4 regions of the Sinorhizobium alkalisoli genome follow, and region 1 is predicted to be linked to each of the others. Evidence: predicted binding sites of a transcription regulator. Region 1 holds the regulator's gene; each other region holds the start of a gene.

Region 1 (7,177 bases):
CAATCCATCAGCACGATGTGAAGCCGGCGACAGCGCTCGAAAAGTTCGTCAATCATCGCCAGGTGCCTGGCCGTCAACCGCCCCGCCAGCGCCAGGTCGCGCAAGGTTGGGGCCAACTGTCCGTTTGCCATAGTGATCTTCTCGACCACGAGACCGAGGCCGTGTTCGGTCTGAACGAAGCCCAGCACTCCGGGGATGGGGAGATCGGCTGTGTCGGACAGGGTGAACTTTCGGGCCTGTTCGATGAACTCGTCGACTTCGCGTCGAAATGTCCGGTAGGCACCGAACCGCTTGAAGCGATCGATGAAGCGCAGCATCCGCGTCGATTGGCGCTCGCCGCTGTTGCCCCTGATTCTGAGAACCTTGACCAAAATATTCGGGTAGAGGTCATGCTCGAAAACACACCGCTGGTGCCCGCCTGCACATTGGTGCCAGTCGGAAAGGGAGATCTTGCCGTCGAACATGTCCTCGCCCATTAAGTGTGAAAGTTTTGTGACAAAACAGCGCCGGTTGAGGAAAATCAAGGAAAATCCTACCTTATGGGTGAGTTTATTGCGATCGAACTGGGAGGCTGGGCATTCCAGTGTCCAACCTCCTTTTACGATGGGCCGAGACGAGGGGTGCGTTTTTCGGAAATTGCCTCTTGCGGTTCATCTCGAATGATTCTAAACGCTCGCCACGACTTGATATTTCTTGTCGATGAGGCCTCGTGGCGGAGTGGTGACGCAGAGGACTGCAAATCCTTGTACCCCGGTTCAATTCCGGGCGAGGCCTCCAAATTCCCCTGATGATCCGGCTGGTGGCACCGATGTGCGCCGGCAAATTTCTTGGCAAGTGATCTTCAGCCGCTGCGGCAACGGCCGCTTGCCTGCAGAATGTCGATTCCGGCCTGACCGGGCCGCCGCTTTACCACCGCCTGATCGTCGGAGCGCGTTGGTCAGGCGGAATCGCCCGCCGCATGGTCAAGCGATACCGCGAGCGTGGCCGCGAGAACGGTGTGCGCGCAATCCGATCCAGCAAGACTCCATAGGCAGCGCTTTGGAGGAACTTTCATCGGACCCATGGATCGCGTCGAGATCGCAACAAGGAGGAGAGTCCATGGGCAAACCCAGGACTGCAGATCCGACCGGCCAAGCCATGCCGTCTCCCACATGAAAGCCGAACCCGAGGGAGATTGAGCTGGGCCCGAAACCGATACGATAACCGGGGAGAATACCCGTGGCGCCGACCGTCCACCTGCGGACGGCTCTACGCCCATGCGGGGATGGGGGGAGGCAGCCAGACGAAAGTACTCGGCGCTGGTCGGCCGCAACGTCGAGCGGAACGTCTACCGCCCAAGGCTTCGGACGATAACTGTTGCCCACTCGATCACGCACTGTGCGCAAATACCCATGCATCGGCCAAACGAAACGGCTCCGATCACCGGGGCGATGGGCTAGTGATACCGCCGTATCAGCCCGACCAGTTTGCCCTGGATTTTCACCCGGTCCGGTCCGAATATCCGGGTCTCATAGGCCGGGTTCGCCGCTTCGAGGGCAATCGACGCACCTTTCCGGCGGAATCGCTTCAGGGTCGCTTCTTCGTCATCGATCAGTGCCACGACGATATCGCCCGGACTGGCCGTGCTCGCGTTGCGGATGATCACGGTGTCGCCATCGAGGATGCCGGCCTCGATCATCGAATCGCCCTTGATTTCCAGTGCGTAATGTTCACCGTTGCCGATCATGTCGAGCGGAACGGAAACCTCGTGCGTATTGTTCTGGATCGCAGAAATTGGGACGCCGGCGGCGATGCGCCCCATCACGGGAACCGCAATCGAGGACGTCTCTGCGGGTGGCGCCTCGACCCTGGGCGCGGCAGATGGCTTGCCCAGGCTGCCCTCGATGACGCTCGGCGAAAAGCCGCGCCTTGGCTGCGCCGGTGTCGTATAGGCTTCCGGCAGCTTGATGACTTCAAGTGCGCGTGCCCGATTGGGAAGCCGGCGAATGAAGCCCCGCTCCTCGAGCGCAGTGATCAACCGGTGGATGCCCGACTTCGACGCAAGATCGAGCGCGTCTTTCATTTCATCGAAGGACGGCGGGACTCCCGACTCTTTCATTCGTTCATGAATGAAGAGAAGCAATTCCTGTTGCTTGCGGGTCAGCATGGCGCGTCACTCCAGAATCGCGAAACAAATCAAGAACAGACACTATCCGTTCCATTTGTGTTCCGCAAGTGCCTAACATTCCGTGAATATTGCCATGCTGAATTGGGCGGCGTCGCTTTGCCGGGGCCGACAAGCCATTGGGCTGTCGGGCGATGGAGCGTTGATGTGGCGCCCGATCAATAGGCGAGGCGCAGACCCCCGGGACTGAGAACGTCGAAGTCAGGCTCAGGGTAGGGGCCGTACCACTGCGCGTAGGTCGTGTTGCCCGTAGCGCCGGTGGTGGCGCATCCCCAAAGTGACAGGAGCGCCAATGCTGCAACCGCCATCAGAGTTTTAGAGGACATGATTTTCTCCACTCGCGGGAGTTGCCGACACGAAAAGATGCAGACCCCAACTGTCCCTCAATTCGCCAGCGATGGCAAGGAAACCTTGGTGGCCGAAACCAGCATTTTGTGTTCCCGGTAAACGACTTGGCGCAATGCGCCTCGGCGAAGAAACCTGCCGCCGCCGCCGGGCAGATCGGGCATCACGGCTCCGGGCTGGACAAAGAGAAGAATGGTGGAGTCGAAGGGAGTCGAACCCTCGACCTCCGCAGTGCGATTGCGGCGCTCTCCCAACTGAGCTACGACCCCGGCAGGCCTGGACTATATAGAAGAATTCCACGGCGCGCGCCAGCCCGCTCGGCTGAATTGGCCGAACGTGCTCGAGACGTCGGCAGACAGTCGAGTCCGAATGGGAGCAGGTGCCGGGTCGGACAAAGTTCACGCTGGCGGATGGGGTGGGATTCGAACCCACGGACGGTTGCCCGTCGCCGGTTTTCAAGACCGGTGCCTTAAACCGCTCGGCCACCCATCCGGGCAGCGCGTTATTGCGCGAAGTGCGGTTCGTTGCAAGATTTAAGCTCGCCGCCCGCACGAATTTCTTCGGCCTCTGCCGCTTGGTACTGCGCATCTCCGTCGGTCTGGTATTTACGTTTTGTAAACCATAACGAGAAAAACCCGGCGCGATCTCGCCTAGAAATTCGTATTTTTGCCTTGTTGTTGTCATCATTACACGATTGTCCCTTTCCGGGACGTCGAAAGATCCGCGGGGGTGAAATGCGGATCGTTCGGGCACGAATTTCGCGAATGACCTTGGGGACAGATGATATCTCGTAGAAAAGCGGCATGCCTTGCGAGGGGATTGCGCCTCGCTGCAATTCCACTGCTTTGCGCAGCACTAGCGGCCTGCGGTTCGACGTCCAGCGTCAAGAAGAGCAAGTCGAGAAGCAAGGAATATTTCGCCGAATCGGTCTACGGGGTCAAAGCAAGTCCGCGAGTGGCCAACGGGCGCAACATTCCGAAGGGCGGCGGGCGATTCCAGGTCGGCAATGCCTATCAGGTCAAGGGCAAGTGGTATCAGCCGAAGGAGGAGCCGGGCTACAACAAGACCGGCATGGCCTCCTGGTACGGCTCGGCCTTTCATGGCCGGCTGACGGCGAATGGCGAGGTCTATGACAAGTATCACCTCTCCGCGGCGCATCCCACGTTCCCTTTGCCGAGCTATGCTCGCGTGACCAATCTCGAGAACGGCAGCTCCGTCATTGTGCGGGTGAACGATCGCGGGCCCTATGAATTCGGCCGGATCATCGATGTCTCCTCGAAGACCGCCGACCTGCTCGATATCAAGCGCAAGGGAAGTGCCCAGGTACGCGTGCAATATGTCGGCCGAGCCCCGCTCGAGGGCAACGACATGCCTTATCTCATGGCGTCTTACGTTACCAAGGGCGATCGCGGCCCTCGCATCGCGCCGGAAGGGCAGATCGCGACGGGGGTCATGGTGGCTTCGAACGAACCGCTGCGCGATCAGGCACAGGACCTTGGGACTCTGACGATTCCGGCGAAATCGACGCTTGGCGCAACGAGGTCGTTGAATGCGCTCACGGCGCCGCCTGCAGCGTCGCCGGCATCGGCCGCGCTTGCCGAGTTCATGATGCTGCCGGAGATCGGGCCGGTTCCCTCCGAGCGCCCGGAATGGATCCCGTTGCCGGATGGCAACATGGCCTATGCCGCCGCCTATGTCGAAGTCCGGGTCAGTGACAGGGCTTCGCCATTCGAACTGATCATGGCCGATCCGGACCCGCTGACGTCCGACTCCATTCGGGCCTACGCAAAGCGGCAGAACCGGGGCGTTCTGGCCGATTGACGCCGGTTGAATAGGTCTGGCGGCGCTGCTATGCCCGTGAAGAAACCGGAGTTTCTCATGCGCATTGTGTGGCTGGCGATCGTGGGTGTCCTTGCAGCGGTCGTCGCAGGTGATGCGGAGGCACAGGCGCCTGCCTTCGACACCAAGGCGAAACAGATCTATCTCGTCGATGCGGAGACCGGGAGCGTGCTCTTTGCGCGCGGCGAGAACGAGCCCGTGCCACCGGCGTCGCTTGCAAAGCTCATGACGATGGAACTGGTCTTCGAGGCCCTCGACAAGGGGGAACTGACGCCGCACGCGACCTTCGAAGTTTCGGAACACGCCTGGCGCACGGGCGGAGCGCCATCCGGCACCGCGACCATGTTTGCCGCGATCAAGTCGAAGGTCGCGGTCGCGGATCTCATGCAAGGTGCGATTGTACAGCTGGCGAACGACGCCTGCATTGTTCTGGCCGAGGGAATGGCGGGCAGCGAGACGGCCTTTGCCGAACGGATGACGGAGCGGGCTCGCGAACTCGGCATGCCGGTCGCGACATTCAAGAACGCGACCGGACTGCCGGACCCCGGAAACAAGATGACCATGCGCGAACTCGTCACGCTTTCGCGGCATTTGCACGAGGCGCATCCGCATTATTACCGCCTCTATTCCCAGCCGGATTTCGAGTGGAACAAGATCTTCCAGCGCAACAAGAATCCGCTGATCGCCGCCAATGTCGGCGTCGACGGGCTGGCGACGGGATTTGCGGAAGGCTTCGGCTTCTCGGTCGCCGCTTCGATGCAGCGCGGAGAGCGCCGTGTCTATCTCGCAATGGGCGGCCTTGAGAGCGATAAGGAGAGGACCGAGGAGAGCCGCCGCGTCCTCGAATGGGCAATGACGAACTTCGAGAAGCGGCGGATTTTTGCCGGTGGCGAAACGATCGGTGAAGCGAGCGTCTATGGCGGGGCGGCATCCCACGTCGCGCTTGTCGCCGGCGGACCCGTGGACGTGTTGCTGCCGGTCAACAATCCGGAGCGGCTGACCGCCCGCATCGTCTACCGGTGGCCTCTCAGCGCGCCGGTGGCCGCAGGACAGGAGGTCGGCGTCGTCAAGCTCTGGAACGGAGAAGAGCTCGTCAAGGAAGTTCCAGTCCGCACAGCCGATGCCGTCGAGCCGGGCACGCTGACGAGCCGTGCGCTTGACGCCTTGCAGGAACTTCTCTTTTTCTGGCTGTGACAATTGCACGCCGTGACGGTTTCTTCCGGCAGACCAATCGGCTAAACAGAGGGCAGGAATACGCCGATCTGGAAGAGCATGTGTCGCTGACAAAGGGTTTGTTCGTAACGTTCGAAGGCGGAGAAGGGGCGGGCAAGTCGACCCAGATGCGCCTGCTTGCCGATTCGCTCAGCGCGCGGGGTTATGCCGTGCTGACGACGCGGGAACCCGGCGGGTCCGCCGGTGCAGAGGCGGTTCGCCACGTGCTTCTTTCGGGGGCGGCGGAGTCCTTTGGCGTGCGTATGGAGGCGATCCTCTTCGCCGCCGCGCGTAGCGACCATGTCGAGCAGGTGATCCGGCCGGCGCTCGGAAGGAGGACGATCGTCCTTTGCGACCGGTTCATGGATTCCTCGCGCGTCTATCAGGGGATTACCGGCAATCTCGAGGCGAGCTTCATCGAGACACTGGAGCGCGTCGCCGTCAATGGCGTCGTTCCCGATCTCACGATCATCTTCGACCTCCCGGCCATTGTAGGCCTCGAGCGCGCGCGTCGCCGCGCCGCCGATCAAGGGCCGGACCGCTTCGAAAAGGAGCAGTTGGAAACGCATGAGAAGCGGCGCGAAGCCTTTCTCGATATTGCCGAGACCGATCCGGAGCGCTGCCGGGTCGTGGACGCGACGCGCCCGCCGGAGGTGATCGCTGCAGACGTGCTGGACCTTGTGGCGGCGCTGCTGCCGAGCGAGGACGCGGCGCGCGCATCCGCGGCGGAAGTGGCCACATGACAGCAGAACGCCCAGGGGTGCTGGACGGGGCGATCGCGCCGGCCGAAAACAGCAGGCTCTTCGGCCATGGTGAGGCCGAAGTCTTCCTCGCGCAGAGCTACAAGTCCGGCAAGGGGCATCACGCGGTCCTCATCGAAGGGCCGGAGGGCATCGGCAAGGCGACGCTCGCCTTTCGCTTCGCCAAACACGTGCTTTGCCATCCGGAGCCGACGGAGGCGCCCGACCGGCTCGGCGACCCGGATCCCGGTTCGATCGTCAGCCGTCAGCTTGCCTCCGGCGCCTCCCACAACCTCCTGCATCTGACGCGTCCGGTCGATGAGAAGAGCGGGAGGGTCAAGGGTGCGATCACGGTTGACGAAGTGCGCCGCGCCGGAAAGTTCTTCGGCCAGACGTCGGGGACGGGAAACTGGCGGATCGTCATCATCGACCCGGCCGACGACCTCAACCGCAACGCGGCCAATGCCATCCTGAAGATACTGGAGGAGCCGCCGCGCCGATCGCTGTTTCTTGTCTTGACGCACGCGCCGGGGAAACTCCTGCCGACGATCCGCTCCCGTTGCCTGCCGCTGCGGCTGAAGCCGCTCGATGCGGGGGCCATGCGCCAAGCACTCGCGCACCTCGGGTTCGACATGGGTGGGGGCAATGCCGATCAGATCCTTGCAGCGGCGGGCGGGAGCGTTGCCGAGGCGCTGAAGCTGATCAACTATGGCGGCCTCGAGATCGCCGCTGCCTTCGACGACGTGATCGCAGGGCAGGGACCTGCGGTGCGCAAGCAAATGCACAAGCTCGCCGACATTCTCTCGGCAAAAGACAGCGAAACGATCTTCGATTTCTTCGCCTCGCTCCTTCAAAGCCGTGTCATGCAACTGGCACG
Region 2 (7,177 bases), 200 kb from region 1:
ACGGGGTTGTGAATGTCGAGGCCGAAGGGCCCGATTTGCGCAGTGATGTTGTCCTGACCGATTTCGTAGTCGGTGTCGATCAGCGCCGAAGGGCCTTCAGGGGCCGGAATTCCAGCATCGCTCATGGAATATGCTCCTCAGATATTGCTATGAGTTGTCGTGATCGGTCCGGTAGAGACCGTTCAACTGCGGACCAGGAATACGGAGGCATTCGTGTGGGTTGCCAGGCGGCCTCCGTTGGATGGCCAGAGATGATCGGCAACATTGGGAATGTGCGTCGCCATGACGACGAGGTCACTTCCCGTGTTCTTGACCGCCTCGACCAGGGCATCGCCGAGATCCACTGCCGGGTCGTGACTGACCACCGACTCCGACCGGGTCGAGATGCCGTGACGAGCGCCCTGGTCCTTCGCGAAAGCCGCCAGCCTCGCGGCATATTCCGCAGCGTTATGCCCGAGTGGACCGGGGGCTGAGGCCGTGACGCCCACATAAGCAACGGGAGCATTGTAGAGCTTGGAAAGTTTTGCCGCCGTATCAAGGGCACGCTCTAGCTTTTCGACATGCGCCAGATCGACGGGAACCATTATTTTCGTGTACATTTCCCCTCCAGTTTTGTTTACCGGTTGACCTCTTCTCTTCTCCTTTTCTCATGGTGAATTGCGGTTGCGGCTTTTGATCGCGAGTGGTCCACGCGCCGGCAGTCTTGTATTGCAGTCCGGAAGATGTTGTGCAAAAGCCGGTGCGCGGGTCCGGATTTCAAGCGCCGGAGTTCCTGCTCGTGAGGACGCGCTGGCCGCGTCTCTTGATGTCGTTTGGTCAATCCTACGTAAGAATTTGCGCCGTCTCGTGTCGTCGTCCAGGCGACGACACAGCGAGCAAATGCGACATTCCTGTCGCATTCCGTTTCAGATCGGGATTTCTTCGATGTTCAGCCTGCCCGGCACCGCAACCCAGCTATCGCCGGCAGCCCCCGCGACTATGTCGGATTTGTGCGCGGCGCCCGAGTTCTTGCCGAGGTCGCGACGATACTGCCGAAGCCCAGGAGTATACCGTCGAGCAAGCGGAGAGTTGCGACTATTTCGCGGCCAGTGCGACGGCGATCTCGGCGGCGAGCCGGGCATTGTTCTCGACGAGCGCGATATTGGTTTCGAGGCTGCGGCCTTCCGTCATGTGAAAGAGGTTGTCGAGCAGGTAGGGCGTCACCGCCTTGCCGGAAATGCCGTCGCTCGCGGCATTGTCCAGCGCGCGGGTGATGTAGATTTCCATCTCTTCGCGCACAATCTCGCTTTCCTCCGGCACCGGATTGGCGACGAGCATTCCGCCATCGACGCCGAGCTGCTCGCGCATGCGTTGGAAATTGGCGATCGCCGCGGGGCTGTTCAGCATCAACGGGCTCTTGAGGCCGGAGTCGCGCGACCAGAAGGCGGGGAAGGTTTCGCTGTCATAGGTGACCACCGGCACGCCCCGGGTCTCAAGTACCTCGAGCGTCTTAGGAATGTCGAGAATCGCCTTGGCGCCCGCACAGACGATGATCACGTTGGTGCGCGCGAGTTCGTCGAGGTCGGCGGAAATATCGAAACTCAGTTCCGCGCCGCGATGAACGCCGCCGATGCCGCCGGTCGCGAAAACGCCGATGCCGGCGCGGGCGGCGGCGATCATCGTCGCGGCAACGGTGGTGGCTCCGGTGCGGCGCTCGGCGATCGCAAAGGCGAGGTCGGCGCGCGAAAGTTTCATCGCCTCTTCAGTCTTGGCAAGCGCTTCCAGCTTCGCGTCGTCGAGGCCGATATGGAGGGTGCCGTGGATGACCGCGATGGTCGCGGGCACCGCCCCTTGTTCGCGTATGATCGTCTCGACGCTGCGCGCCATGTCGAGATTGCCCGGATAGGGCATGCCGTGGGTGATGATCGTCGATTCCAGCGCGACGATCGGCGCGCCGCGCGCTTTCGCGGCCGCGACTTCGTCGGAATATTCCATCGGCAGGGATGGGTTGGAAGGCTTCGTCATTGTTCTTCGCTTCTGATCGAGTGTTGGAGCAGGATACCGGGAGAGGCCGCCAGCGGCTCCTCCCTTCGATTGGCAATCTCATGACAGCATTCGCGGCACCGGCACAAGGGTCAGCGCCTCCCGGAGATTGTTTAAAGACATCTCTTCCGCAGCCGCGTAGCGCGAGCGGAGCGCAATCATGGCGGCGGCCATGCCGTGCCGCAGGGATGCGGCGAGTTCCAGACCGGCGAGCCGGGCGGAAAGGAAGCCGGAGGCCAGAGCGTCGCCGGCGCCTGTTACGTCTGCAAGGGCGGGCAGGGCAGGCGGCGAGGCGAGGCAGGCACTCAACCGGTCGAAGGCGACCGCCGTCCGACCTCCGCGTGTCACCACACCGCCGGAGAGCCCGGCCGCCCGCAGAAGGGAAGGCCACGCCTCGGCATCGGCGTTATCCGCTCCTGTCAGCGCGCGTGCTTCCGCCTCGTTCATGAACAGGAAATCGAGACCGGCGAGGCATTCGCCATATCGGATCACCTTGGCGGGGGAAACGGCGATGCCGGCGACGAGACGACCGTCTCCGCTTGCGGCGCGGACCAGCGCCGCCAAGGTCTCCTGTGGGAGGTTGGCGTCCATCAGCACGAGGTCGCTCGCGGCGACCAGTTCGCGTGTTGCCCGCTGCAGCAACCGGCGCGGCGAGAAATGCGCATAGAGCTCCATGTCCGCGAGCGCTATGACGAGGTTGCCGTCGTTTTCAAGGATCGCCGTGTAGCTCGGCGTCTTGCGATCGAGGAAGGTGAAGGGGCAGTCGATCACTCCGGCCACCGCTGCGGCCGCAGCGATCAGTTCGCCGGCCGCATCGCCGCCGCGCGGGCTGATCATGCGCACCCGGTGCCCGAGGCGTGCGAGATTGCGCGCCGCATTGAAGCCGCCGCCGCCCGTCTCCTCGAACCACGTTCCGGGATTGCTTGCACCCGGCGCCGTCCGGCCACTGATACGGCCGCGGCGGTCGATATGGGCGCCACCGAAAACGGCGATCCTATGCTGCTTCATGCGTCACCTCATCATGCGAATCGGACTGGCTCGACAGGTCTGGGCGAAGCTCCGCGCCGTCCCACGAAAATGGAGTACAATGGCCCGTGAACAGGAATCGAACGATTGGCGAATAACCCATATGTTTCAATTGGTTGATGTGCCATTGCCAAATCGGAACAAAGCGTGTACAAAAACTCCTGCGGCGGCTTCATTGCCTCAACAGCTCCAATAACCTAAAGGTGGACCCAATGGCACAAAACTCTTTGCGGCTCGTAGAGGACAAATCGGTGGATAAAAGCAAGGCACTTGAAGCGGCGCTCTCCCAGATCGAACGCGCGTTCGGCAAGGGATCGATCATGAAGCTAGGCGCCAAGGATAGCGTCGTCGAGATCGAAACCGTCTCGACCGGTTCGCTTGGCCTCGATATCGCGCTTGGCATCGGCGGCCTGCCGAAAGGCCGCATTATCGAAATCTACGGCCCGGAAAGCTCGGGCAAAACGACGCTGGCATTGCAGACCATTGCCGAAGCGCAGAAGAAGGGTGGCATCTGTGGCTTCGTCGACGCCGAGCATGCTCTCGATCCGGTCTATGCGCGCAAGCTGGGTGTCGATCTCGAAAATCTCCTGATCTCGCAGCCCGATACCGGTGAGCAGGCGCTGGAAATCACCGATACGCTGGTTCGCTCCGGCGCGATCGACGTGCTGGTCGTCGACTCGGTCGCAGCGCTCGTGCCGCGCGCCGAAATCGAGGGCGAGATGGGCGACAGCCTGCCGGGCATGCAGGCGCGCCTGATGAGCCAGGCGCTGCGCAAGCTGACCGCATCGATCTCCAAGTCCAACTGCATGGTGATCTTCATCAACCAGATCCGCATGAAAATCGGCGTCATGTTCGGCTCGCCGGAAACGACCACGGGCGGCAATGCGCTGAAGTTCTATGCATCGGTCCGGCTCGATATCCGCCGCATTGGCTCGGTCAAGGAGCGGGAGGAAGTGGTCGGCAACCAGACTCGCGTCAAGGTCGTCAAGAACAAGATGGCGCCGCCCTTCAAACAGGTCGAGTTCGATATCATGTATGGCGAAGGCGTGTCCAAGACCGGCGAACTCATCGACCTCGGCGTCAAGGCGGGCATTGTGGAAAAGTCCGGGGCGTGGTTCTCCTATAACAGTCAGCGTCTCGGCCAGGGCCGCGAGAACGCCAAGCAGTTTCTGCGCGACAATCCGGATCTTTTGCGCGAGATCGAAATGGCGCTCCGGCAGAATGCCGGCCTGATAGCCGAGCGGTTCCTTGAGAACGGCGGGCCGGAGAGCGACGGCGAGGATGCCGCCGAATAGCGGGCAGAGCAAACCAGCTTTCGCCCGGAGGACCGGCCCTCGGCATGAGCGGCCGGTTTTTGCTGCCGTCTGGACAGCGTGATATGCGGAAGATAAAAGCCTGTGGTTCCGATGGCAGCGGCCATCGGGGAGGGCGGCTACGAGCGATAGACGCGGGGTCGAAGGTTACGGCACTGAAGCGCGGGACACCTGCGCTTGCGGCCGGAGTGTGCACAGATAGGACGCAAGATGAGCGGCGTGAATGAAATCCGGTCGGTGTTTCTCGACTATTTCCGCAAGAACGGCCACGAGATCGTGCCGTCGAGCCCTCTGGTGCCGCGCAACGATCCGACGTTGATGTTCACCAATGCCGGCATGGTGCAGTTCAAGAACGTCTTCACCGGGCTGGAACAGCGTCCGTATTCGACGGCGGCGACCGCGCAGAAATGCGTCCGCGCCGGCGGCAAGCACAACGACCTCGACAATGTCGGCTATACCGCGCGTCATCACACCTTCTTCGAGATGCTCGGCAATTTTTCCTTCGGCGATTATTTCAAGGACCGTGCGATCGAGCTTGCATGGAACCTGATCACCAAGGAATACGGGCTCGATGCGAAGCGGTTGCTCGTCACCGTCTATCACACCGATGACGAGGCCTATGACCTCTGGAAGAAGATCGCCGGTCTCGGCGACGACCGCATCATCCGCATTCCGACGAGCGACAATTTCTGGGCCATGGGCGATACCGGCCCTTGCGGCCCGTGCTCGGAGATCTTCTACGATCATGGCGAAGAGATCTGGGGCGGACCGCCGGGCTCGGCCGATGAGGACGGCGATCGCTTCATAGAGATATGGAACCTCGTCTTCATGCAGTACGAGCAGGTGACGAAAGAGGAGCGCATCGATCTGCCGCGTCCATCGATCGACACCGGCATGGGCCTGGAACGTGTCGCCGCAGTCCTGCAGGGCCAGCACGACAACTACGATATCGACCTCTTCCGGGCATTGATCGCGGCATCGGAGGAAGCGACCGGAGTAAGGGCTGAGGGCGAACGGCGCGCGAGCCATCGCGTCATTGCCGACCATCTGCGTTCCTCCGCCTTCCTGATCGCCGACGGCGTGCTGCCGTCGAACGAGGGCCGCGGCTACGTGCTGCGTCGTATCATGCGCCGCGCCATGCGCCATGCGCAGTTGCTCGGTGCCGAGGAGCCGTTGATGTGGAAGCTGCTGCCGGCACTCGTCGGCCAGATGGGTCGTGCCTACCCGGAGCTGATTCGCGCCGAAGCGCTGATCTCCGAAACGCTGAAGCTCGAGGAGACCCGTTTCCGCAAGACGCTGGAGCGCGGCCTCAACCTGCTTGCGGACGCCTCGACCGGTCTCTCCGAAGGCGATCGGTTCAATGGCGAAACCGCCTTCAAACTCTACGACACCTACGGGTTCCCGCTCGACCTGACACAGGACGCGCTGCGCGCCAAGGGCATCACCGTGGATACGGACGCCTTCGCCGCAGCGATGGAACGGCAGAAGGCGGAAGCGCGGGCCAATTGGGCCGGTTCCGGCGAAGCGGCGACCGAGACGATCTGGTACGAGCTCAAGGAAAGGCACGGCGCCACGGACTTCCTGGGCTACGACACGGAGGCGGCCGAGGGCGTGATCCAGGCGATTGTTCGCGACGGCACGGTCGTCGATTCGGCGAACGAGGGTGAAGGCATCCAGGTGATCCTGAACCAGACACCTTTCTATGGGGAGTCGGGCGGCCAGATGGGCGATACCGGCGTCATCACCACCGAGACGGGCCGATTGACCGTCACCGACACGCAGAAGCGCGGCGAGGGGCTCTTCGTTCACTATTGCATGGTCACGGAAGGCAGCGTGAACACCGGAGAAGCCGCAACGCTGACGGTGGATCATGCGCGGCGCACGCGCCTGCGCGCCAACCACTCGGCAACGCACCTCCTGCATGAGGCGCTGCGCGAGGTGCTCGGCACCCATGTGGCGCAGAAGGGCTCGCTGGTCGCACCCGAACGCCTGCGTTTCGACGTGTCGCATCCGAAGCCGATGACGGCCGAAGAGCTGAAGATCGTCGAGGAGATGGCGAACGAGATCGTCGTCCAGAACACGCCGGTCACGACTCGCCTGATGAGCGTCGACGACGCGATCGCCGAAGGCGCGATGGCGCTCTTCGGCGAGAAATACGGCGACGAGGTTCGCGTGGTCGCGATGGGCGAAGGTGTTCGCGGTTCCAAGGCCGGAAAGCCCTATTCGGTTGAGCTCTGCGGCGGCACACACGTCTCCGCGACGGGCGATATCGGCCTGATCCGTGTCGTCTCGGAAAGCGCCGTCGGCGCCGGCGTCCGCCGCCTCGAAGCGTTGACCGGCGAGGCGGCCCGCGCCTATCTGAACGAGCAGGACGAGCGGGTGAAGACGCTCGCGGCGGCACTCAAGGTGCAGCCGGCCGACGTTCTCGGCCGAGTCGAGGCGCTTCTTGACGAGCGGCGCAAGCTGGAGCGGGAACTGACCGAGGCGAAGAAGAAGCTGGCACTTGCCGGCGATGGCCAGAACGGCTCGGGCGAGGCGGCCCGCGAGATTGGCGGCGTCCGCTTCCTCGGCAGGGTCGTATCCGGCGTCGAGCCGAAGGACCTGAAGAGCCTCGCCGACGACGGCAAGAAGACCCTCGGCTCTGGTGTCGTCGCCTTCGTCGGCGTCTCGGGTGACGGCAAGGCAAGCGCTGTCGTTGCCGTGACCGACGACCTCACGTCCAAGGTCAGCGCCGTCGATCTGGTGCGTGTCGCCTCGGCAGCGCTTGGCGGCAAGGGCGGCGGCGGTCGGCCGGACATGGCTCAGGCGGGCGGTCC
Region 3 (7,177 bases), 720 kb from region 1:
TTGCGCGTCTCCCGCCACCTTCTGCTCCGGCTCGGCACGCGGCTCCCCGGCGATGCGCACCGTGCCACCTTCGCGCAGCCGCTGCACGCCTTCCGTTACGACACGGTCGCCCTCGGAAATCCCGGCCTCGACAAGAACCGTGTCCGGATTGCGCTGGATGATCTTGATCGGCACGCGCTCGCTCTTGTCGCCTTGGATCCGCCAGACATAGGCTCCTTCCGAGCTCCATTGGATCGCCAGCGGGTCGACGGTCGGATAGCGATCGCCATCGAAAGCCATGGTGACCGAGAAGGACATTCCGGCGCGCAGCATGTCGTCGGGATTTTCGATCCGCGCCCGCACGCGAAGCGTGCGGCTCGTCTGGTCGAGGCGGTTGTCGATCGCATGAATGGCGCCGTCGAGCGAACGGCCGGGCTGGGCGATCGCGTTCGCGGTCACCGGCTGGCCGACGTAGATCCTGCTGGCGAAACGTTCCGGCACCCAGAAGTCAACGAGGATCTCGGAGCGGTCGTCGACGACGGCAATCGGCGTCGAAGTGGTGACGTAATCGCCAACATTGACCGTGATGATACCGACTATCCCCTTCGACGGGGCAACGATGTCGCGCCGCTTGAGATCGAGTTCCGCCGTGTTCAGCGCCAGTTCGGCCGCCTGCAGCGCGATCTCCGCGTCGCGCACCTCGACCGCCGTGACGACACGGGCGCTGCCGAGATTGCGATAGCGCTCGACCTTTTCCTGGGCGCTGTCGCGGGCCAGCCGGGCCTGTTCGGCGGCGATCGTCTGATCGTCCCTGTCGAGCCGCGCGATCACCTGGCCAGCCTCGATCCGGTCGCCGGACCGGACGAGAATTTCTGTGAGGTTGCCCGTTGCCGTCGGCGTCACCGTGACGGATTGGATTGCTTCGCCGCTGCCTATGACGTTCAGCCTATTGTTGACGACTGCGGTCTCAGCGGGCTTGACCACCACCAGCGCCGCCCCGCCCGCGCCACCGCGTCCGCCCTGGCCGCGCCCGCGATTGCCCTCGCCGCCCCTTCCCTCGCCGCCCCTTCCCTCGCCGCCTTGCGAGCGCGATAGCGCATCGAGGAGAGGATGTGAAACGCCGATCGCCGCCAGCGTTTCCCCGGCACCGGGGGCAAAGCGTATCCAGGCGGCGCCGCCGACGACGAGAACGACGAGGCTGACCGCCAGTTGCTTCCAAAAGCGCATCCATGTCTCCGATTTGAGGTGCACGCGGCGGCGCGGCGCGCACCGGGAGGAACGTTCCGAGTTGTCGCGAGTATGATTGTTCGCCCGCCCGCGGGCAATCTCGGAACGCCATCATTACGCAATTGTAATGAAAGCAGAATTTGTTGGCCGCATGATGGCGCTTTCCGCAACCGGAAAAGACATTGGCCACCCTGGAAAACCATTGTTTACAGCAGCCACGGCTTAGCTATCCTGCTGCTCGGACTGCGGCATCTTCAATCAGGTTTTCAACGCTCAAACCGGGGAGCAGGGGCAATGTGCGATGCATGCGTCATTCAATCGGTAAAGGAGCGGATGCTTTCGCGGCGAGACTTCTTCCGCGCGGCAGCGGTCGGCACGGCTGGGATTGCCGCCGCAAGCATTGGGGCCGCGCCGCCGGCGCTTGCCGAAGGCCACGCCAGCGTCACGGATCTTACGCATGAGCTTCACGAGGAGTTCCCGACCTTTTTCGGTCAGCAGCAATTTTTCCGTCGCCGAACACAAATTCAACCTGTTCGAGCTGCGCGTCAACGAGCACACAGGAACCCATGTGGATGCGCCGCTGCATTTCTCGGCCGACGGGCTATCCGTTGCCGAACTGCCCGTCGAAAAGCTCGTTGTGCCGCTCTGCGTCGTCGACATCCGAAACAAGGCCGCGGCGGATCCGGATGCCCAGGTGACACCGGAGGACATCAAGTCCTGGATCGCTGCCAATGGCGAGATCCCGGATAACGCCTGTGTAGCGATGCTGTCCGGCTGGGCCGATCATGTCGGCACGGACAAATTCCGCAATGCGGATTCCGCAGGTAAACTGCACTTCCCCGGATTCCACGTCGAGACCGCCAAATTCCTGCTGGAGGAAACGCAGGCCGCCGGCATCGCAGTCGACACGCTTTCGCTCGACCATGGGATTTCACCGGATTTTGCCACACACCACGCCTGGCTTCCCGAGGGCCGCTGGGGACTCGAGGCTGCCGCCAATCTCGACAAGATGCCGGCGAAGGGCGCCACCCTCGTCCTCGGCGCCCCGAAGCACCGCGGCGGCACCGGCGGTCCGGCACGCGTCTTCGCACTCGTCTGATCGGAGGATTACCGCATGAGCACCGTCGCGCCGCCACCCGATCCCGAAGCCGATCCGCGCGTCAGGGCGGTATTCGACGACATCCGCGCAACGCGCAAATCGAATTTCATCAACAATATGTGGCACTGGCTTGCCTTCGACCCGGACTTGCTGGAGCGCACCTGGGCAGAGGTGAAGGCGGTGATGGCGACGCCCTCGGCTCTCGACCTGCTGGTCAAGGAGATGCTTTACATCGCCGTTTCCGTCACCAATGGCTGCGGCTATTGCATCCATTCCCATACTGCGTCAGCCAAGGCGAAGGGCATGACGGACGCGCAGCACGCCGATCTTCTCATGGTGATCGCGCTTGCCGCCAAGACCAATCAGCTCGCGACCGCGCTGCAGGTGCCGGTCGATCCGGCCTTCGACGCCAGGGGCGAACAATGATGCGCGCGGTGAAAAGGCTAGTCTTTCCACAGTCTTGCTGAGCCCGGCAGAGAACCCGGAATAAAAGAGGAACATCCTTTCTGGCCTTTCGGTCCCGAATCACTACATTGGGCCGCATGAGCAAAGGTTTCGACGACATCCCCTTCTTCGACGAGGAGCCGGCACCGCGCAAACCCGCCTCCGCCACGGGCGGGATCGCGGCGCGTGCCATGGCGGCCCGCGACAGGTCCAAGCGTCCGGATTATCTTTCCGGTCTCAATCCGGAGCAGGCGGACGCCGTCGAAACCCTCGAGGGGCCCGTATTGGTGCTCGCGGGTGCCGGCACCGGCAAGACGCGCGTGCTGACGACCCGCATTGCCCATATCCTCTCCACCGGCCGCGCCTACCCATCGCAGATCCTCGCCGTCACCTTCACCAACAAGGCCGCGCGCGAGATGAAGGAGAGGATCGGCGTGCTCGTCGGCCATGCGGTCGAGGGCATGCCCTGGCTCGGCACCTTCCACTCGATCGGCGTCAAGCTCCTGCGCCGCCATGCCGAACTGGTGGGCTTGAGATCCGATTTCACCATTCTTGACACCGACGACGTGGTGCGCCTCATCAAGCAGCTGATCCAGGCGGAAGGCCTCGACGACAAGCGCTGGCCGGCCAAGCAGTTCGCGGGCATGATCGACGGCTGGAAGAACAAGGGCCTCGACCCTTCGCATATCCCCGAGGGCGACGCCCGCGCCTTTGCCAACGGCAAGGGCCGCGAGCTCTACGCCGCCTACCAGAACCGGCTTCTGACGCTGAACGCTTGCGACTTCGGCGACCTGCTGCTGCATCCGATCCGGATGTTCCGCGCCAATCCGGATGTGCTCAAGGAGTATCACGACAGGTTCCGCTACATCCTCGTCGACGAGTACCAGGACACCAATACGGCGCAGTACATGTGGCTCAGGCTCCTGGCGCAGCGGCCCCGGTCTTCCGAGCGATCTGGCACCGGAAATCCGGGCGGAGCCCGGCAAGGCCAAGCGGCCGTCGCGCCTGATGGCGCGCCCCTGCGGAGCGAGCCGCGCAGCGGCGACAGCGTGAGCGCGAATAAACCCATACAACAAATCAATCTCTGCTGCGTCGGCGACGACGATCAGTCGATCTATGGCTGGCGCGGGGCGGAGGTCGACAACATCCTGCGCTTCGAAAAGGACTTTCCCGGCGCCAAGGTCATCAAGCTGGAGCGCAATTACCGCTCGACCGAGCACATTCTCGGCGCCGCGTCGCATCTGATAGCCCACAATGAAGGCCGCCTGGGCAAGACGCTATTCACCGAGCGCAGCCATCCGGACGACGAGAAGGTGCATGTGCACGCCGCCTGGGACTCCGAGGAAGAGGCCCGCGCGGTCGGCGAGGAGATCGAGCAGCTCCAGCGGGGCAAGCACAATCTGAACGACATGGCGATCCTGGTGCGCGCCTCGTTCCAGATGCGCGAGTTCGAAGACCGCTTCGTCACCCTCGGCCTCAACTATCGCGTCATCGGCGGCCCGCGCTTCTATGAGCGGCTCGAGATTCGCGATGCCATGGCCTATTTCCGCCTGGTCTGCCAGCCGGCCGACGACCTCGCCTTCGAACGCATCATCAACACGCCGAAGCGTGGGCTTGGCGAAACCACCGTGCGCACGCTGCACGACTATGCGCGCAGCCGCGACATTCCGATGCTCGCCGCCGCAAGCGAGATCATCGAGACGGACGAACTGAAGCCGAAGGCGCGCAAGGCCCTCTTCGACGTCGTCACCGATTTCCGCCGCTGGCAGACGCTGCTCGAGACGACCCTGCATACGGAGCTTGCCGAGAAAATCCTCGACGAGAGCGGCTATACGGCGATGTGGCAGGCGGACAAGTCGGCCGAAGCTCCCGGGCGCCTCGAAAACCTGAAGGAACTCATCCGCTCGATGGAGGCGTTCGAATCGATGCGCGGCTTTCTGGAGCATGTCGCGCTGGTGATGGATGCCGAGCAGAACGAGGACATGGATGCCGTCTCGATCATGACGCTGCATTCGGCCAAGGGCCTGGAATTCGACACGGTATTCCTGCCGGGTTGGGAGGAAGGGCTCTTTCCGCACCAGCGCGCGCTCGACGAGGGCGGCCGCGCCGGCCTCGAGGAGGAACGCCGCCTCGCCTATGTCGGCATCACCCGCGCCAAGCGCCGCTGCCATATCTGGTTCGTCTCGAACCGCCGCATCCATGGGCTCTGGCAATCCACCATGCCGTCGCGCTTCCTCGACGAACTGCCGATCGACCATGTGGAAGTGGCCGAGCAGGAAGCTTCCTATGGTGGCTATGGCCGCGGTGGCTACGGCCAGTCGCGCTTCGACAAGGCCGATCCCTTCGAGAACAGCTACCAGACACCCGGCTGGAAGCGCGCCCAGCAGCACCGCTCGGATGCCACCCGCGACAATTGGGGCACCCGCTCCGGCCACGCCGTCGAGCGCATCGGCTACGGCGAATCCGGACCGCGCACCCGCACCATCGAGGGCGAGCTCGTCGCCAAGTCGACGACTGCGGAACCCTCCCGCTTCCAGGTCGGCGACCGCGTCTTCCACCTGAAATTCGGCAACGGCAACATCGCCGCCGTCGAAGGCAACAAGCTGACGATCGACTTCGACCGGGCGGGACAGAAACGGGTACTGGACGGATTTGTGGAAAGGGTGTGAGCCCCGCTCAAATCACCATCCGGTACATCACGAATCCGGACTTCTCGGCGAGCTTGTCGTAAAGTTGCATCGCCGTGATGTTCGACTCGTGCGTAAGCCAATAGACGCGTGACGTGCCGGCGCGCCGCGCGGCGTCGAAGACGCCGTTGATCAGGGCCTGGCCGACCCCTTTCCCGTGGATGCCTTCTCTGATGAAGAGGTCCTGGAGATAGCAGTTCGGCTGGATCGCCGTGGTGCTGTGGTGGAAAATGTAATGGGTGAGCCCGACCAGCCGACCATTGTTTTCCGCGACAAGCGCATACATCGGTTCATAGGCATCGAAGAAACGCGACCAGGTCATGAGGGTAATGTCGGCGTCGAGCGCCTTTTCACCCGAACGTCCGTTGGATGCGTTGTAGTGCTCCCAGAGGACCAGCCACTGATCGTAGTCGCTGCGAACGACCGGACGGATGGAGACGTTCTCGCTCATCGTCGAACCCACCGGAATGACCACCCTTTGCGGGGGCGACAGCATAACCTCTCGGATTGGCGCGGTCCATCAGCCGCTCATCACACATTGTCACCTTCGCGCATCATTCGCGCGTGGCGGATGGCCCTTGAAATTGTCGTGGTGCTCAAATCGCTTAATGCCTGCGCCCAAGTCGAAGACCACTAAAATTGCAGTGAATTTCGCCGGGCTTCGTTAATACGGCAAAGGTACGAATCGGACTGCTTATCGGCTGGAACGCAAGCCACTTTTCATTTTTAGCACGACAGGCCGTTTCGAATGAGCTTTCTCCCTGCCGTATCCGCCCTTGCCCTCTCGGCTATAGTGCCGCTCCTGTTGTCTCTTGGGCGCACTGCCGCCGGCAGCCGCGAGCTTTCGGCCGGTTGCGCCCTGGCCGCAGCTGCAAACGGGCTGATGGCCGTGGCGGCGCTGCTCGGGATGCCGCTTGCCGCAACGTTCGGCTTTTTGGCGCTGATAGCCGCCTTCGTTTTCATATTCCTCGCTTTTCGGCGTCTCCTCGCCCTGCCGGCACCTCCGGCCGTCTTCACGGCCGTCGCCCTTGCCGCCGGTACCGCCGGCCTCGTCATTGCGCTTGGCGGTCTCGGCGGTTCCACCACACGCGTTCTCGTCGGCAGCGGCCTTTGCGGCTGTCTGCTCCTCGTGATCGGTCTTCCGACCCTAGATCGCTGGGCTGCGGGGCGGCCGGCCATCCGCCTTGCCGCCGTGACAGCGCTGGCGATCGCCTGCATGTCCCTCATCCACGCTCTCGGCCCGATGTCCGCGGTGGCGCTTCAGGCTGCACCCTCCCCCGGCTACGCTTTCTCGCTGGCAGTCCTGCAAACGCTCGGCCTGCCGTCCCTTTTCCTGGCGGCGAACCACACGCTGCGGAACCGCATCATCGGCGATCTCCGGACGGCGATCGCCCGCGACGAACTCACGGGCGTCCTGTCGCGCAGGGCGCTGATCGAGAAAGGCGAGGGGATTCTCGCCTTCTCTCTTTCGCGCCGTCGTCCGGCTTCTTTCCTGCTGCTCGATCTCGACTATTTCAAGCAGATCAATGACCATTACGGCCACGCCTGCGGCGACATGGCCCTTGCCCATTTCGCCGAGACCGTCTCCGGCTTCCTCGGCGATCGCGGCGCCTTCGGGCGGATCGGCGGCGAGGAATTTGGCATCATCCTCCCCAACCACACGGAGGAACAGGCAGCCGCTCTCGCCGAGGCGATCTGCCGCCTCGTGCGCGAAACGCCGGCCGGCCGGGCACACCAGCGC
Region 4 (7,177 bases), 370 kb from region 1:
GGCAAATCGATGGTGATGACGGTGGATGCCGACGAGCGCCCGGAAGGCATCGGTCTTCGCATAAGAACGCTCCGTTCGCTAGAGGAGGAATCGCTGCAGATGCAAAAGGCGCTGCGCGTCTATGTGCGCGATTCCGGCCCCTTGCGCTCGATTGCACCCCACCTCAACACGAAGGGCGACGGCCTGGTTTCCTTCATCCTCATCAAGGACGACGGCCAGCGGGAAATCGAGGTCGAACTTGGCGAGAAATACCGGATATCGCCGGAAATCGCCGCGGCGCTGCGCTCGGCACCCGGCGTTGTTGACGTCGAACTGGTTTGAAGCGGCCCGGACCGTGAGCCGTCGCTTACGGTTGCGTGATGATGATGAAATCGGTTCCTACACCGGTCTCCATGCCGCTCTCGGTATCGGAGATCGAAAGCGATGAGCCATCGGCAAGAAGGGATGCAATGCGCCGTTGCGTATCCTCCGGCACCGAGATGCGGTTGAGCGTGTGCTTCAGGGCGTTGAAATCGCTGGTGTCCGCATCGGTCGTGATCCCAAGGCGCTTTTTCGTGGCATTCGTCAGCGCATTATCCAGAGAAAGACCGAACCATTTGCCTTCTCCCGAATAGGGGTCGAGTTCCTGAAACTGCAGAAAATGCGTGCCGAGCGCCACTCCGGGCTCGGCGATGTCGATATCGACTTCGAAGAGCGGCTGGAACGCCCGGCGTACGCGCAGGATCCCGTTCGGCGGCGTCCCGCGGCCGGCCTTGCGGAAGACCGCCTGGAGTAGCTCGGGGGTGATTTCGCCATCGGCCGGCATGCCCTCGGCCACTTGGAAGGCACGGATGGCGGCGCGTGTCGCGGGGCCGCTGTAACCGTCCGGCTCGCCGGCTTCGTGGCCGAGCGCGTTCAGGAGCATCTGCAGGTCGCGCACGCTCTCTCGCATGCCGCGCCGGGTAATCAGAATGCGAATGGGCGCCCCGTCCCGTTCGAACGAGGGCGGTAGCGGAGATCGCTCGGCTGTCGCGACCTCAATGCTGCCGGTCGCGAGATCACCAAGAGCGGGGCGCAGGGGCACGTCGGCAAGCGGCGCCGCTGGCCTTGCCTGGTTCGGCTGGAAGAGCACGTCGCTCGAAACCCGTATGGGGGCGACCTCCCGCTCGGCTATGACCACGTGCATGCCGCGCTCGGTGATCTGGAAGAGATCGGCGGCGAAGCGGTCCGGAAGCCGTACGCATCCGTGCGAGGCTGGATAGTGCGGCACGTGGTTCGAGCCGTGCAGGGCGATGCCCGACCAGGTCAGCCGCTGCATGAACGGCATAGGCGCATTGGAATAGATGTTCGATTCGTGGTGCCGGCGCTTCTCCAGGATCGAAAAGATGCCTGTCGGAGTCCTGTGGTTCGCTCTGCCGGTCGACACGTTCGAGGTGGCGATCACTCGATCGCCGTCATAGACGGCGAGTGACTGCCGCTGGCGCGATATCACGATCTGCAATGGCGACTTGCCGGCTGCTGCGGCGGATGACAAAGACACGGCGAGGACGACGAGCCCTATCCCGAGAGTGGAACGCAAGATAAACCCTCATTTGCGACGGTGGCGCCTGCAAACGGCATGCAAGCCGTAACACGCCAGACTTGTCGAGCGAGGCTATCCTCCAATATTTAAGGAATTGAATCGGCGCCTTCCATCACGGGCTATTGATCGCGGCGCCGTTGACCGAAGGTGTAGCCCGTTTCGACGCTGGTCTTGCCGAACTTGTCGCGCAGCTTGTTGATCGCCTCCTCGGCGGCCGCCCGCCGCGTTGCCAAGGGGTCCACGAGATCCGGCGGATCGGCGTGAACGGGATCGCAAAGATCGCTGACGCCGATGCCGATCAGCCTGTATCTCGTCCCGTCGAGTTCCCGCTCGAGCAGTTGCAGGCCGATGCGGAAAATGCGGTCGGCAAGGCGGGTTGGGCTCTCCAGCCGCCGGTTGCGCGTACGGCTCTTGAAGTCCGCCGTCTTCAATTTCAGGACGACGGTCTGACCGGCGAGTTCGGATTTGCGCAGCCTGAGGGCTACCTGCTCGCTGAGGCGCCTGAGATGCGAGACGAGTTCCTCCGGGCGAGACAGGTCCTCGTTGAAGGTCGTTTCGGATGAAACGCTCTTGGCCTCCCCATCCGTCTCGACAATGCGTTCGTCCTGGCCGCGCGACAGCCGGTAAAGCCTCCGGCCCATCGTGCCGTAGCGGCGCATCAGTTCTGCTTCTTCCATCGTCTGCAACTGCCCGATCGTGCGGATGCCGTCCCGCTCGAGAGTCGCGGCAAAGGCCTTGCCGACGCCCCAGATCAAGGTGACCGGACGGTCCTTCAGGAAATCCACGGCCTCGGCCTGTCCTATCACGGAGAAGCCGCGCGGCTTTTGCAGGTCGGAGGCGACCTTGGCGAGGAACTTGCAGTAGGAGAGGCCGACGGAGACGGTGATGCCGACTTCCTGCTCGATGCGCCGGGCGAAGTGGGCGAGCGTCCGGGCTGGCGCGGCGTGGTGCAGCCGCTCGGTGCCGCTCAGGTCGAGGAAAGCCTCGTCGATCGACAGCGGCTGCACGAGCGGAGTCAGGTCCAGCATCATGCTTCTGATTTCGCGCCCGACACGGGAATATTTCTCCATGTTCGGCGTGATCACCACCGCTTCGGGGCAGGCCTCGAGCGCCTTGAACATCGGCATGGCCGAACGCACGCCATGAATGCGGGCGATGTAGCAGGCGGTCGAGACGACGCCACGTTTGCCGCCGCCGATGATGACCGGCTTGTCGGCGAGCTCTGGATTGTCGCGTTTCTCGATCGAGGCGTAGAAGGCATCGCAGTCGATATGCGCCAGAGTGAGCCGATCGAGTTCGGCGTGGTGCAGGAGACGCGGACTGCCGCAGGCGCGACACCGCCGGGCGAGGGCTGCCTGGTCTTTCAGGCAGTCTCGGCAGAGGCCGGAAATCGGTACAGCGCTGTCTCGCATGTCTGGGAACAAATGTTGAACGGGGCGACTTTACGCTCTACGCTACTGCATGATTCCTTAAATCGGAACCGATTTAAGGGCGGAATCATGCAGCGAGCTTGCGTGTCTGACAGACGTGCGGCGCTGTGGTGGTGAGCGGGCGTTGGAGGCTTCATTGGATGTCGCCCTGCAATTTGCGCCGGCAACAGCGGATCGCTGGCCGGACTTCGAGAGGCTTTTCGGCCCGCAAGGCGCGTTCTGCGGCTGCTGGTGCGTAGCGTTGCGCCTGCCGCACGCCGTTCGAATGAGGATGAGCGCCGGAGAACGCAAGGACGCCATGAGGCGCAGGATCGAGGCGAGACCACCGCCCGGCCTCCTCGGCTATCATGTGGGCGAGCCGGTCGCCTGGGTCCAGGTCGGCCCCCGCTCCGACGTGCCGCAATTCAATTCGCCACGCACCGTTTCGCGTCCGCTGCAAGCAAGCGAGGCGCAGGATGAGAGCGTCTGGGCGCTGAGTTGCTTTTTTCTTTCCTCGCCCTTGCGCGGCAAGGGGTTGAGCCATCGCATGCTCACGGCTGCAATCGCGCATGCCCGGGCTGCCGGCGCCCGGTATCTCGACGCCTGTCCGATCGACCATGCCAAGCAGTCGAAATCCGTCGCGCTCTGTATCGGCTCGACGACGATCTTCGATGCCGCCGGCTTCGAGATCGTGGCACGGCGCAAGGACGGCAGGCCCCTGATGCGATTGGAATTGAGGCAATGACGGTTCGCGCCGTAATGACTTGCCCCGGCCGGGCGGCGCTGAAGGGCGGTTCAGCAGGCGTCGGGACGGGCGCGACAATGGACGCGGATCAGCTCCGCCGCCTCCGGCCAGTCCGCGGCGACGCGGATGTCGACGCCGGGTGCGGGTGCAAGGGCGCGAAATTCCGCGTTCGCCATCAGGTTGATGAGGAGGCAGCCTGGAGCGTGTTCCCGCACGGAGTGGAGGTTGCGCAAAATATCGTCGACGAAGGCGAGCGGCAGATCGCGCGCTTGATGCAGGCGCTTGACCAGCGGTCCCTTCGGCTCTTCGGAGGCGAGCAGCGGATACGGAAGATCGAGGGCGTCGAGCAGCCGGCGGCGGGCCGCCGCGTGACGCGGCGGCATCGCCGTCAGAAAGACGATGTCGGCCTCTCCGGAAAATCCTTTCAGCGTCTCGACCACCTGCATCGCGGGCGTCTGCCACCGGTCCTGCGCCGCATAAAAGGCGTCGAGCAGCGCTTCCGCCGCCGCGTCGCTCACCGCTTCGCCGCTTACCCGATCGACTATGTTGCCGGAAAGGCGGAAGGAGCGGGGAAGGAGTGCATGGTCCCGAGCCTCCAAAAAAGCCATGAAGGGCGTCAGGAATTCGAGCACGACCTCATCGACATCGCTGACGATCAGCGGCCGGTCGGAAAGACGGATGCCGGTTCCTGGTTGCCACATGGCTACGCTCAGCCGTCCGCAAAATCCGCCGGACCGGACAAGGCCTGGTGTGCCCTGACCACGTCTTCCGGCGGCGTTCCGGTCCCGGCGCAAAACGCCATCAGCGTCGGCTCGTGCTCCATCAGAAAGGCGACGAGACCGCCCAGGAAGCCGGGATCGCCAGCCGCCTGGCGCAGCGAGCCGATATCGGTACCGGAGAGCGCCAGAAAGCGCGACATGAGTTCCGGCTCGCTCGTGAGCCAGGACAGAATGGCGATGGCTGTTTCGTCAGCGCTCTTCATCGTGTTGAATCTCTTTTCATTTGGCGGCCGGGTTTACCTCTTTTTCAACCAAATAGCGCTAGCCTCGCGAATGACGGAATGGGTCGAGTCGCCAACTGCGAAGCTTATATCTCTAAAAGGGACTTGCAAGGCGGCGACAGACAGCAAGGGATCGACATGCCCAAACAGGTGATGATTGTTGAGGACAACGAGCTGAACATGAAGCTCTTCCGAGACCTGATTGAGGCTTCGGGTTACGCGACGATCCAGACGCGCAACGGCATGGAAGCGCTAGAACTTGCGCGCAAGCACCGGCCAGACCTCATCCTGATGGACATCCAGCTGCCCGAGGTTTCCGGTCTCGAGGTGACCAAATGGCTGAAGGAAGATGACGAGCTGCACGTCATTCCCGTTATTGCCGTAACCGCCTTCGCCATGAAGGGCGACGAGGAACGGATTCGCCAAGGTGGGTGTGAAGCATATGTCTCTAAACCGATTTCCGTTCCCAAGTTCATTGAAACAATCAAGACCTACCTGGGCGACGCCTGAAGTGCAGGGAAACTGATATGACTGCGCGTATCCTCGTCGTCGATGACGTACCAGCCAATGTGAAGCTCCTCGAGGCGCGGCTCGTGGCTGAGTATTTTGACGTGCTGACCGCCGAAAACGGACATTCAGCCCTCGCGATTTGCGAGACGACGCCGGTGGATCTCGTGCTGCTCGATATCATGATGCCGGGCATGGACGGGTTCGAGGTTTGCGAGAGGCTGAAAGCGAATAGCCGAACGGCGCATATTCCCGTGGTCATGGTGACGGCACTCGACCAGCCTTCCGATCGCGTGCGCGGGCTGAAGGCCGGCGCGGATGATTTTCTCACGAAACCCGTCAATGACCTGCAACTGATGTCGCGGGTGAAAAGCCTCGTACGCTTGAAGAACGTCAGCGACGAGCTGCGCCTCAGGGCGCAGACGACGCACACGATCGGGCTGCAGGAACTGCTGCGGCAGGACCGACCGGACGAGCCCGGTTCCGTGCTCCTTGTCGATGGCCGCGCCTCGTCGCAGGAGCGGCTGTTGAGGGCCCTGAAGCCGATTGCCGCAGTCTCGGTCATGGCCGAGCCGCAGGCCGCTCTCTTCGAAGCCGCCGAGAGCGATTTCGATCTCGTCATCGTCAACGCGAATTTCGACGACTACGACCCGTTGCGTCTCTGCTCGCAATTGCGCTCTCTCGAGCGGACGCGTTTCATCCCGATTCTGCTCGTTGCGGACCAGGGCAATGACGAGTTGATCGTGCGCGCGCTCGAACTCGGGGTAACGGACTATATCATGCGTCCAGTCGATCCCAACGAACTGCTCGCCCGTTGCCTCACGCAGATCCGTCGGAAGCAGTGCAACGATCGGCTGCGCGCCAGCGTGCAGCAGACAATCGAACTGGCGATCACCGACGATCTGACCGGCCTCCACAATCGCCGTTATCTGGACAGTCATCTGAAGCTGCTCGTCGATCGGGCGATGGCACGCGGACGGCCGTTGTCGATCTGCATCACCGATATCGACCGCTTCAAGCAGGTTAACGACACCTATGGTCACGACTCCGGCGACGAAGTCCTGCGCGAATTTGCCAGCCGGGTGCGGGCGACTGTCCGCGGCGCCGATCTCGCATGCCGCTTCGGCGGCGAGGAATTCGTAATCGTCATGCCCGATACCCCGGCGGAGATGGCCGCGGTCGTCGCCGAGCGGCTTCGGCTGATGGTTGCAAGCCGCGGTTTCGAAATTGCCCGCGCCGACGCGGTGTTGAGCGTGACGGCATCCCTCGGGCTTGCCAGCCTGCGGCCGGAGGGCGATACGCCCGAAGCCTTGCTCAAGCGGGCCGACGTGGCGCTCTACGACGCGAAAAACAATGGGCGAAACAGGGTCGTCGCCGCCGCAGCTTGAGCAGGTCTGCTCTCATCGCTTTTGTCCGCAGCACCGCGCGCAGCAGTCTGCGGTCGGTAAGCGGCGCATCAGACCGCCTTTGTCTGCTCTTGCCAACTTCCTTAAAGGTTGTATCGTTGCGCCGTCGCTGGTGCTGGGGCAAAGCATCTTCCATGGGCGCCCCGTTCGGATTCGTCCGAATACGGGACAGAAATTAACCAAACACCGAGCAAGCCTGTTTCGGTGATTAAGAATTCGTTGATTTTTTTTTAGTTTCAGGCAATGCTCATAGGCATGGAAGTGCGACTTCCATTACCAATTCGTTACCCCATGATGCTCAGGTCCGCCGCATCTCCTGGGTCGTGGGGTCGGTCGGCTGGCTTCCGGCGTCTGCGGATTCCTCGTGCCGCTGCTGGGACCAGCCGACCCCCTTTGAAAACGCCGCTTCGGAAAGAAGGTGGCGTTTTTCCTTGGATACGAATGGCGCGAGTTTACCGCCTGCCGTCCCGGATCGAAACTGTTTGAAGCGCCCACGCGGCGCTTCGAGACCTCTTGGCTGCGCTTGTGTGTCCGAAAAGTCGCAGGCGC

Evidence for each region. The regulator LexA, encoded in region 1, represses DNA repair genes until DNA is damaged. The targets are predictions, from matches to a motif close to TGTTCNNNNTGTGTTCNG.
Region 2: the regulator LexA is predicted to act here: its motif matches at 3,185-3,202, upstream of recA (recombinase RecA).
Region 3: the regulator LexA is predicted to act here: its motif matches at 2,788-2,805, upstream of EKH55_RS10405 (ATP-dependent helicase).
Region 4: the regulator LexA is predicted to act here: its motif matches at 2,978-2,995, upstream of EKH55_RS05060 (DNA polymerase IV).

The regions. Positions count from the first base shown of each region.
Region 1 is NZ_CP034909.1:1,398,878-1,406,054, forward strand. It holds gene EKH55_RS06945 (YrbL family protein) at 1-524, opposite strand, end outside; tRNA gene EKH55_RS06950 (tRNA-Cys) at 704-777, shown strand; gene lexA (transcriptional repressor LexA) at 1,436-2,146, opposite strand; gene EKH55_RS29340 (hypothetical protein) at 2,323-2,490, opposite strand; tRNA gene EKH55_RS06960 (tRNA-Ala) at 2,703-2,778, opposite strand; tRNA gene EKH55_RS06965 (tRNA-Ser) at 2,914-3,001, opposite strand; gene EKH55_RS29345 (hypothetical protein) at 3,012-3,365, opposite strand; gene EKH55_RS06970 (septal ring lytic transglycosylase RlpA family protein) at 3,290-4,330, shown strand; gene EKH55_RS06975 (D-alanyl-D-alanine carboxypeptidase family protein) at 4,388-5,542, shown strand; gene tmk (dTMP kinase) at 5,623-6,303, shown strand; gene EKH55_RS06985 (DNA polymerase III subunit delta') at 6,300-7,177, shown strand, end outside.
Region 2 is NZ_CP034909.1:1,599,151-1,606,327, reverse strand. It holds gene EKH55_RS07925 (BCCT family transporter) at 1-125, opposite strand, end outside; gene EKH55_RS07920 (universal stress protein) at 183-599, opposite strand; gene EKH55_RS07915 (pseudouridine-5'-phosphate glycosidase) at 1,075-2,004, opposite strand; gene EKH55_RS07910 (carbohydrate kinase family protein) at 2,083-3,030, opposite strand; gene recA (recombinase RecA) at 3,261-4,343, shown strand; gene alaS (alanine--tRNA ligase) at 4,572-7,177, shown strand, end outside.
Region 3 is NZ_CP034909.1:2,118,236-2,125,412, forward strand. It holds gene EKH55_RS10385 (efflux RND transporter permease subunit) at 1-1, opposite strand, end outside; gene EKH55_RS10390 (efflux RND transporter periplasmic adaptor subunit) at 1-1,206, opposite strand, end outside; partial or broken gene EKH55_RS10395 (cyclase family protein) at 1,501-2,305, shown strand; gene EKH55_RS10400 (carboxymuconolactone decarboxylase family protein) at 2,321-2,731, shown strand; gene EKH55_RS10405 (ATP-dependent helicase) at 2,848-5,418, shown strand; gene EKH55_RS10410 (GNAT family N-acetyltransferase) at 5,426-5,887, opposite strand; gene EKH55_RS10415 (GGDEF domain-containing protein) at 6,185-7,177, shown strand, end outside.
Region 4 is NZ_CP034909.1:1,027,423-1,034,599, forward strand. It holds gene dnaE (DNA polymerase III subunit alpha) at 1-321, shown strand, start outside; gene EKH55_RS05055 (L,D-transpeptidase family protein) at 347-1,558, opposite strand; gene EKH55_RS05060 (DNA polymerase IV) at 1,681-2,973, opposite strand; gene EKH55_RS05065 (GNAT family N-acetyltransferase) at 3,128-3,715, shown strand; gene EKH55_RS05070 (hypothetical protein) at 3,766-4,416, opposite strand; gene EKH55_RS05075 (DUF3572 domain-containing protein) at 4,425-4,697, opposite strand; gene EKH55_RS05080 (response regulator) at 4,854-5,225, shown strand; gene EKH55_RS05085 (PleD family two-component system response regulator) at 5,243-6,610, shown strand.